Regions from separate parts of the Anaerococcoides asporogena genome, predicted to be linked through region 2. Evidence: riboswitches for the same ligand, from Rfam matches in the RefSeq annotation. Region 2 holds a riboswitch; the other holds the start of a gene.
The links. A riboswitch is a leader RNA that binds a small molecule or an ion and turns the genes downstream of it on or off. The one in region 2 is predicted to bind FMN.
Positions count from the first base shown of each region.

Region 1 (4,384 bases), 900 kb from region 2:
CGGGGAATTGCAGGCCGTCTGCTCCAGGCATTGATTGAGGATATGAGGGAGCGCAGCATGGCCGTCATGTTTCTGGAAGTCAGGGTATCAAACCAGGCTGCCATCCGGCTGTATGAGTCGGCCGGTTTTCAGTATGCCGGCTACCGCAAGGGCTTTTATCCTGATAAAGAGGATGCCCACGTCATGTCTCTGAAACTGCCCCAGTCAGAAAGGTAACTCAGCTATAACATATGGAAAAAGAGCCCGCAGGCTCTTTTTTTTCACGTTCAGGGAATATTTCAGTATGTATTTTTCTGACTGTTCGGATGGCCTATTTCTTCCCCATATGATTTTTAATGGTCACTGATGTGACCGAAAGATTTGGTCTGGATTCAATGTTATTAATGAGCAGGTCGGCGATATCTCTGGGATCCATCAGTCGGGCTGTTTTCTCCGCCGGAAAGATTCCGTCCCAGAATTCTGTATTCATACCGCCCATATAGGCTGCCATCACCCGGATATCCGTATCTTTCAGCTCCACCTGAAGACTTTCGGTAAATCCTCTTACTCCAAATTTGCTGGCACAATAGACGGATTCTCCGGCTTTCCCTTCCTGACCGGCGGTGGAAATGATGTTCACCAGAATTCCCTGATTTCGCTCCTTAAAATGAGGCAGGACCGCCTGGGAAGTGAAGATAGTGCCCTTGAGATTGGTGTCAATCATTTCATGGACGGAGGACTCCATGAGCTCCTGTGCCGCTCCCAGCGCGATGACGCCCGCACTGTTGATCAAAACATCAATCCTGCCCCGCCGGTCCAGGATTGATTGAATCACGTTTCGAATCTGGGCCACCTGCGAGATATCCGCCTCAAAGCAGTCCCAGCTTCCCACAAGGCTTGCCGCCACGGTCTGAAGCTTATCCTCGGTTCGACCAATCAGACACACATGAGCCCCCTTTTCAGAGTATTTCCTCACCAGGGCTGCCCCCAGTCCGCTGCCAGCCCCTGTGACGACAACTGTTTGCTGTTCCATTGCATGAACCTCCTTGGGTAAATACTATATCCCTATCATACCATTCGTTCAGAGTGGAGGGTTGATTGCCATCTTCCAACCTCTCTGGATGAAATCCTGTCTGAACTTTTCTCGATTCTCTCACTTCTCTCGCTTTTCTTGCTTCTGTAGCTTCACTGGCTACTCTCACTTCTCTGGCTACTGGCTGGTCTGTCTTCTCTGGCTACTGGCTGGTCTGTCATCTCTGGCCACTGGTATCTCTGAGCTAACTGCTGTCACCTGTATGCGAAAATTCGGAAAAGTTGTGTCTCCTACATGTTCACTTCTCGCCTGATTGCGCAGATCGGTCTAATTCCGCTCAAAGAACCACCCCGTCCCCTTCCGGCTCAAGGCCTTGGTGGGACGGGGTGGTGATGAATCGGCGATCACATGGATCGACTTCTTTTTACGATATTCTGATCAGCAGGGGCTTAGTTGGCTTTGCGCAGACGAGTATTTTCCAGCTGGCTGACTGATTTGGAAGATTCCACTTTCAGAAACCGCTCAAGTCTGGAATACAAGAGCGCGGACAGCAATGCGACTGAAACACCCTTGATCGCATTGAACAGAGGAACCATCCTGTAAAGGTACGTCTCATAGGCTGCCTGACCTCCGGGGAATTCACCGGGGAAGAACAGCGGAACCAGAATGAATTTGTTGGCCAGTACCGCCGCAAGGGTAAAGCCAAGGGTTCCGAGCAGCAGACCAGTTACCAGACCGGTGAGGTTGCGGTGCTTCTTATAGACCAGGCTGACAACAACAATCATGGTGGAGATCACGATAAAATTTGCAATTTCTCCGACTCCGCCGGTGCTTGATTTGGTTGCGAACAGGATCACCTGCAGCAGTGCGGTGAGAAGCACACCGGTTCCAGGTCCCAGCGCCAGTGCGCCAAGCAGGAGCGGCACCATTGAAAAATCAAGTTTGAGCCATGGCACGGACGGAAGAATCGGGAATTCAAAGTAAGTGAAGATGAAGGCAATGGCGACAAGCAGAGCGCCTTTCACGGTAACTTGGGTGGATGTCCTGGTGTTTAACATAATAAAACCTCCTGAGATTTGATATCTTCAGAAGTAGAGTGACAAAAAAACCCCGGCAAAATGCCAGGGCTTCGATTATCATACTAATCTCTTCTTTCATCCAGACTATACTGTCGGCTCCGTAGTTGCAACGGATCAGCCTGTTAAGGCTCGCGGGCTATACCGCCGGTGGGGACTTACACCCCGCCCTGAAGATATTTATTTATTTTACATCTGTATTATATTACATGCGATCGAATCTGGCAACGGGTTCGTGAAGATTTCATCAAAGCTCTGTCGAATTGAAAACCATGATCTGAATCCGGTGTTGAGGCGCAGGCTCCGACTTTTTTGACCAGAATCCAGCCTCAATCAGCGCTTAGCGGTTTTTCCCATTCCCTTCATGGAAAGCGAAATTCGGCGCCGGCCCAGATCAACTCCGATGACGCGGACTTCAACAATGTCTCCGACCTTGACGACTTCCATGGGATTTTTGACAAATCGGTCGGCCAGCTGACTGATATGGACCAGGCCGTCCTGATGCACTCCGATATCCACGAATGCGCCGAAATCAGACACGTTGCGGACAGTCCCCTGCAGGATCATGCCTTCTTCCAGATCCTTCAGTTCCAGGATTCCGGTCTTGAAGATTGGCTGCGGCAGCTCCTCCCGAGGATCCCGGCCGGGCTTCATCAGCTCCTTGATAATATCCTGGAGCGTTGGAATTCCTGCCTTTGTTTCTTCACTGAGTTTGCTCATCGGATAGCGGTCTGCCCTGGCTTTGAGGTCATCCAACCCGCCGGAACGCACGTCAGACTTCTGATAGCCCAGCAGCTCCAGCAGCTCACGGGCTACATGATAGGACTCCGGATGAACCCCGGTACGGTCCAGAATCTCGTCGGATTCAGGCACCCGCAGGAACCCGGCACACTGTTCAAATGCCTTGGGGCCCAGGCGCTTGACCTTGGACAGCTCTTTCCGGGACTTGAAGCCGGAGACCTCATCCCGATAAAGAATAATATTGTCAGCCAGGGTCTTGTTAATTCCGGATACATAGGTTAACAGGCTCGGTGTGGCGGTATTCAGATCCACGCCCACACTGTTGACGCAGTCTTCAACGACGCCGGTGAGAGACTCATCCAGCTTTTTCTGATCAATATCATGCTGATACTGACCAACGCCAATGCTCTTGGGATCGATCTTGACCAGCTCCGCCAGCGGATCCTGGAGCCGACGGCCGATGGAGATCGCTCCGCGGACGGTAACATCCAGGTCAGGATATTCCTGAGTCGCCAGCTGGGAAGCAGAGTAGACAGATGCTCCTGCCTCGTTGGTAACTACATAGCCGACCTCGATCTGATCTTTCTTCAGTTCGGCAATCAGCTGTGCCAGAACCTCTTCGGATTCCCGGGAGGCGGTCCCGTTGCCAAGGGAGATAACTTCCACCTTATGTTTCCGAATCAGCGCTTTCAGCGTGCGAATGGTTCCCGCCACGTCGTTGCGCGGCACTGTGGGGAAAACCGCGGTGGATTCAAGGTATTTACCGTTTTCGTCCAGCACTGCAATCTTGCAGCCCGTGCGGAATCCCGGATCATAACCCATCACGCGTTTGCCTTTGACCGGTGCCTGAAGCAGCAAGGCTGACAAGTTCTTGGAAAAGACATCAATGGCCCCTGCTTCTGCTTTTTCGGTCAGCTGATTGCGGACTTCGCGTTCAATGGAGGGCCAGATCAGGCGCTTCAGGGAATCTTTGACTGCCCGGACCAGATAGGTCCGATTCTTGCTGTTGATTGTTTCCAGATGATCCAGCATATGGTCTTCAATGATCTGCTGATCCAGTTCGATGCTGACTTTCAGAACCCCTTCCTTTTCCCCGCGGTTCAGCGCGAGGATGCGGTGACCGGGGATGGCGCGGATCGGTTCATTGAAATCAAAATACATCTCGTAGGGTGAATTTTCGCCAGATCCGGTGGAGGTGATGGCTGCCAGCTTCTGAGCATAATCCCGAATCCATTTCCGGTTCTCGGCATCGTCTGAAAATTGCTCCGCCAGGATATCCAGGGCATAGGCGATCGCTTCGTCCTCCGACTTGATTCCCTTCTCCTCGTCCACATACTCCTGAGCTGCCGGCAGAACTTCGCCTTGCCCGGCCAAAATATAATCTGCCAGTGGCTTCAAACCCTTCTCCATCGCGATGATCGCCCGGGTCCGCTTCTTGGGCCGGAAAGGACGGTAGATGTCATCCAGTTCCGTCACCGTCGAGGCCTGACGCAGGGCTTCCAGAATGTCTTCGGTCATATTGCCCTGTTCTGTAATCAGACGCTCGATATCCTCC
Region 1 is NZ_CP120965.1:2,150,722-2,155,105, forward strand. Features, by position in the region: gene rimI (ribosomal protein S18-alanine N-acetyltransferase) at 1-216, shown strand, start outside; gene P6M73_RS09965 (SDR family oxidoreductase) at 311-1,012, opposite strand; gene P6M73_RS09970 (ECF transporter S component) at 1,462-2,070, opposite strand; FMN riboswitch at 2,155-2,270, opposite strand; gene P6M73_RS09975 (Tex family protein) at 2,422-4,384, opposite strand, start outside.
Region 1: it holds a riboswitch for FMN, as region 2 does, so the genes downstream of both, P6M73_RS09970 (ECF transporter S component) here and ribD (bifunctional diaminohydroxyphosphoribosylaminopyrimidine deaminase/5-amino-6-(5-phosphoribosylamino)uracil reductase RibD) in region 2, are expected to answer to the same signal.

Region 2 (4,384 bases):
TGAAATTGATCGCCTGTGGCGTCACTTTCTCCGCAGCCATTAATAAATCGCCCTCATTCTCCCGATCCTCGTCATCCACCACAACGATAATCCGTCCGTTTCTGAGTTCTTCCAATGCTTCTTCAATCGTGTTGAATCGCTTCATATTTTCTCCCCCTCGTTTGTTTCAGGCTGTCAGCCTGCTCTATCATAAAATTGCTTTCAGGTTCTGCCGATCCATTCATCTTTCGTTGAATCATCCATATCTGTCTGTTTGGGTTAAGGCATTTCAGGATCACCGTTTGGGATCCTATTAAGTCTCTATCAACTGCTCGACCGCTTCTGCATTCGATTAGAATCTCTTTTCGAATCTCTTCTCGAATCTCTTCTCTATCTCTTTTATTTCTCTTTTCGATTCTTTCTGCAAAGAGATCACGTGTTACGGTCCGATCGGTAACAACTATCTTTTGGATTCAATCTGTGAGTGAAATCATCAGTTATTCTGGTGGCCGGCAGTTACAGGAATCCGTGAGCCGCCAGAAATCCGGTGTTCAGCTCTCCGGATTGTACAGGTTCTGGTTCTGGTCCCGATCCGGCTGCCGTGGATCCAGGCCCCGACAGCAACCGTTCCACGTATTTGGCGATCAGGTCGCATTCCAGGTTGACGGCTGACCCGACCTGCTTGTTAGCCAGGGCTGTATGCTGCCAGGTGTGCGGAATAACCGAGACCTCAATGGAATCCTGGTTCGCGGCCGATAAGGTCAGACTGATCCCATCCAGTGCCACGGAGCCCTTCGGGGTGAAATACCGCATCAAATGAAGCGGTGCACTGACCGTGATCCGGACTGCAATGTCATCGCGTTCCAGCTTTGTAATGCGGCCTGTTCCGTCAATGTGTCCCGAAACGAGATGTCCGCCCAGCCGCTGACTCAGCGTCAGAGCACGTTCCAGATTAACCGGATCGCCCGGCGTCAGATCCCCCAGGGTCGTCGCGGTCATGGTCTGGGGCATGACATCACAGGTAAAGCCACGGGCGTCAAACCGGGTCACAGTCAGGCACACTCCGTTCGTGGCAATGCTGTCCCCAGGCTGCAGGCCTTCCAGAACACGGGCAGCAGCAATCGTTACCTGGATCGACCGGGCGGTCCTGGTAATCGTGCGCAAAGCGCCTACTTCCTCGATGATTCCTGTAAACAACTGGCTGCACCTCCCTTTGCATGGGTTCTTTTCTCCGGCTGATTGACCTGGGCTTTGATCAGAAGATCTTCTCCCAGTTGACGCACTTCCTGGTAGGACAGCGCAACTGCCTGATCAAGCCGGGCAATTCCGATTCCGCCCACCGGGGTGCGAGCCGTCCGCCCCCCCAGGATTTTTGGCGCAATGATGGTTTGAACCTCATCAACGATGCCTGATTGCAAAGCCGATGCCGCAAGTTCACCGCCCCCCTCCAGCAGGATGCTGTCGATGCCCCGGCTGCCCAGCACACGCATCAGTTCCTGCAGATCCACCCCATTCTCCGCATCCGGCAGGACTGTCACCTGACAGCCCAGCGCTTGGAGCTGGCGCAGCTTTTCCGGCGGGGCTGCCGCCGTCGTCGCCAGAATCGGCGATACGCCGGTTGGACCGTGCAGAACCTTTGCCTGAAGCGGAATCCGAGCCGTCGAATCGACAATGATCGGTATGGGATGTACACCTTCCCGTCCTTCCCGCCGCGTTGTCAGTGACGGATCATCGGCCAGAACCGTCCCGATTCCAACCATAATGGCGGTATACTGATGCCTCAGCTCGTGGACATAAGCTCTGGCTGACGCTCCTGAAATCCAGCGGGATTCCCCCGTCACTGTCGCGATCTTGCCATCCAGTGTCATGGCCGTCTTCAGGAGAACATAAGGAACACCCTGGGCAATATGCTTGATGAACGGACGGTTCAATGCCCTGGCTTCATTCTCCAGAACCCCGCAGCAGACATCAATACCGGCTTTTTCAAGACACTTGATGCCCCGGCCGGATACCTTGGGATTGGGATCCTCCATGGCGATCACCACTCGACGGATCCCGCTTCGGATCACCAATTCGGTACAGGGTGGTGTCTTGCCTTGATGATTGCATGGCTCCAATGTGACATAAAGCTCTGCTCCCGCCACCGACTCTGTGGCAGAGTTGATGGCATTCACTTCCGCATGGGGTCCGCCATACTGCTGATGCGCCCCCTCACCGATGATTCGGCCGTTCCGTACCAGGACGGCCCCCACCAGAGGATTGGGACTGGTATAGCCGATTCCCTGACGGGCCAGCTCCAAAGCGCGCCGCATGAACCGGTCTTCACCGGACTGGATTCCTTGTTCCCGCTGAATATCCACTCTGATTCTCCTTTCTCTCAGTGTCGGACCATATCAAAAAGACCCTGAGATAAGCTCAGGGCCATAAAAACGAATATGAGGAGACCTCCGACCAAAAAATCGGAACATCATTCAATCATCTTCTTCCATCCAGACTTTACTGTCGGCTTCGGAGTTACACCGAATCAACCTTACGGTTCGCGGGCTGTACCGCCGGTAGGGAATTGCACCCTGCCCTGAAGACTCATTTAATTCTGTTCCTACAATACCGTCAGCAGCGCACGCTGTCAATATCATCCGGATGATAAACCGATCAATCCACACGGGGGTTAATTTTTCGATTGATAAAAATTTACCGTTGCATTCAGCAAAAGACCATGGTGGTAGCCCCTGCCTGCTCCGATTATTTCAATTCAGCACCTCCGGCAGAATGCGCCATTTTCGCGAAAAATACCGGAAAGGACTAATCCGACGGATCAAGTGCCGTCGGATCGTTCCGTCGATGTTGCTTTCGAAATCAATGAACCCTCCAGAGAGTCGTTATGAAGGTGCAATTCCCTGCTGGACCCACTGGCCTTCCTGTCACATTCATCCTTTCGACAACAAAAAGGTTATTTTGAGCGAGAAATCAATTCTTTCAGAATCTTCTCTGCTTCACCGCCCAGTGAACGATAATAGCTCAGTGTATAAAATTTCGAGTTAAGTTCAACGACACTTGCATCATCCCACTGATAAACAATCTGTCCATCGATGAGGATCTCTTTGAAACGTACGCCCTCACTCTTTTCATGAGATGCAGAAAGTGTAATTTCTTCTGAGGTTCCCAGATTTGCATGGATCGCGTATCCGATTACCTTCGATCTTCGGTCCTGTGTTTCACGATAGACTGTAAATGTGCAGTTCTGAGCCTTCAGGTAATTCTCGGGCAGAACGAAACCATGGGGTTCCACTAATTGTTTCATTTCCTCAAGAGAAGAAACTTCAGATACTGGCGAAGGGGCATAATAAATTCTGGCATAGATAAAACCGGCTGCAACGTAGAGAGTGTACGCTAAAATAGCCAGAGAGACTGTAATTATCAGGTACTTGAGTACCTTTCCAATGGTAATCCTGTGAACCATATTTTTCCTCCAAAGTGGTCTTCGCATTAGTTATTGATACTTAATTTATACGAATACTTAGCAAAACTGGCCGGAACCCATTTTAAAGCCACAACCGGCTCAGTAGTGGACGAACTTAATATATAAGGAGCTCCATACCACCCGGGATGGACACAATACTCATAGTCTCCATCCGACAGTTTTCGATAGCCATAGATGAGCATGGTATGAAAATTATAGCCATCAGCCAAAAATGTGGTCATCATGGCAGGATATCCCTTATCAATTTGTTCCCTTACATAAGCACTTGTTCAGAGGATCAACAATTCCATCAGCCCAACTTAGAGGACCCATCCCATAAGTTTGTGACATTAAATTATGAAGCTTGATAGCTTGAGGATAAAGCCCTGCTTTAAAATCGGCACTGACTAGCTTTTCCGGAGTGTATCCACTTAGAAGTACATTTGAATTTAGTGAATCAAGATAGGTGAGCCCCAGGCAGGTTGCCACCGCAGAGCAAGTACCTTCAGATGGAGATCCTACTTGATTATTGCCAAATGCTTTAATTCTTATGGCACCACGATTGTTGTAAAGCATTTTGGTTGTTACAACACTAGAGACAGATGCTGTCGGTTGAGTATTAATTGCCTTATCCTTCGTCTGCCCCAAGGAATCGGTCTGATTACTGCTCGTGATCTGATTCATAAGAATCTCGCATCCGGGCAATGTCTTGCTGGTTTGATCATTCGCTATATTATTAAATATGCCATTGTCTTTCACGTAATATTGAAATATTCCCCCATAATACTTTTTTGTCTGAGTATCGTCCGAATACGGACTGCTAATCTCTTCAGTGCACTCCATAACCTCAAGGGTATTTCAGTTGATTATTAAAAAACCTTTTTCGCCGCTGGCAAGGATATATGATGGTTGATCATCTCCATCATACATCAATTCAATTAGCGG
Region 2 is NZ_CP120965.1:3,052,913-3,057,296, forward strand. Features, by position in the region: gene P6M73_RS14010 (bifunctional 3,4-dihydroxy-2-butanone-4-phosphate synthase/GTP cyclohydrolase II) at 1-145, opposite strand, end outside; gene P6M73_RS14015 (riboflavin synthase) at 496-1,176, opposite strand; gene ribD (bifunctional diaminohydroxyphosphoribosylaminopyrimidine deaminase/5-amino-6-(5-phosphoribosylamino)uracil reductase RibD) at 1,149-2,291, opposite strand; FMN riboswitch at 2,453-2,566, opposite strand; gene P6M73_RS14025 (hypothetical protein) at 2,930-3,439, opposite strand; gene P6M73_RS14030 (hypothetical protein) at 3,701-4,123, opposite strand; gene P6M73_RS14035 (hypothetical protein) at 4,298-4,384, opposite strand, start outside.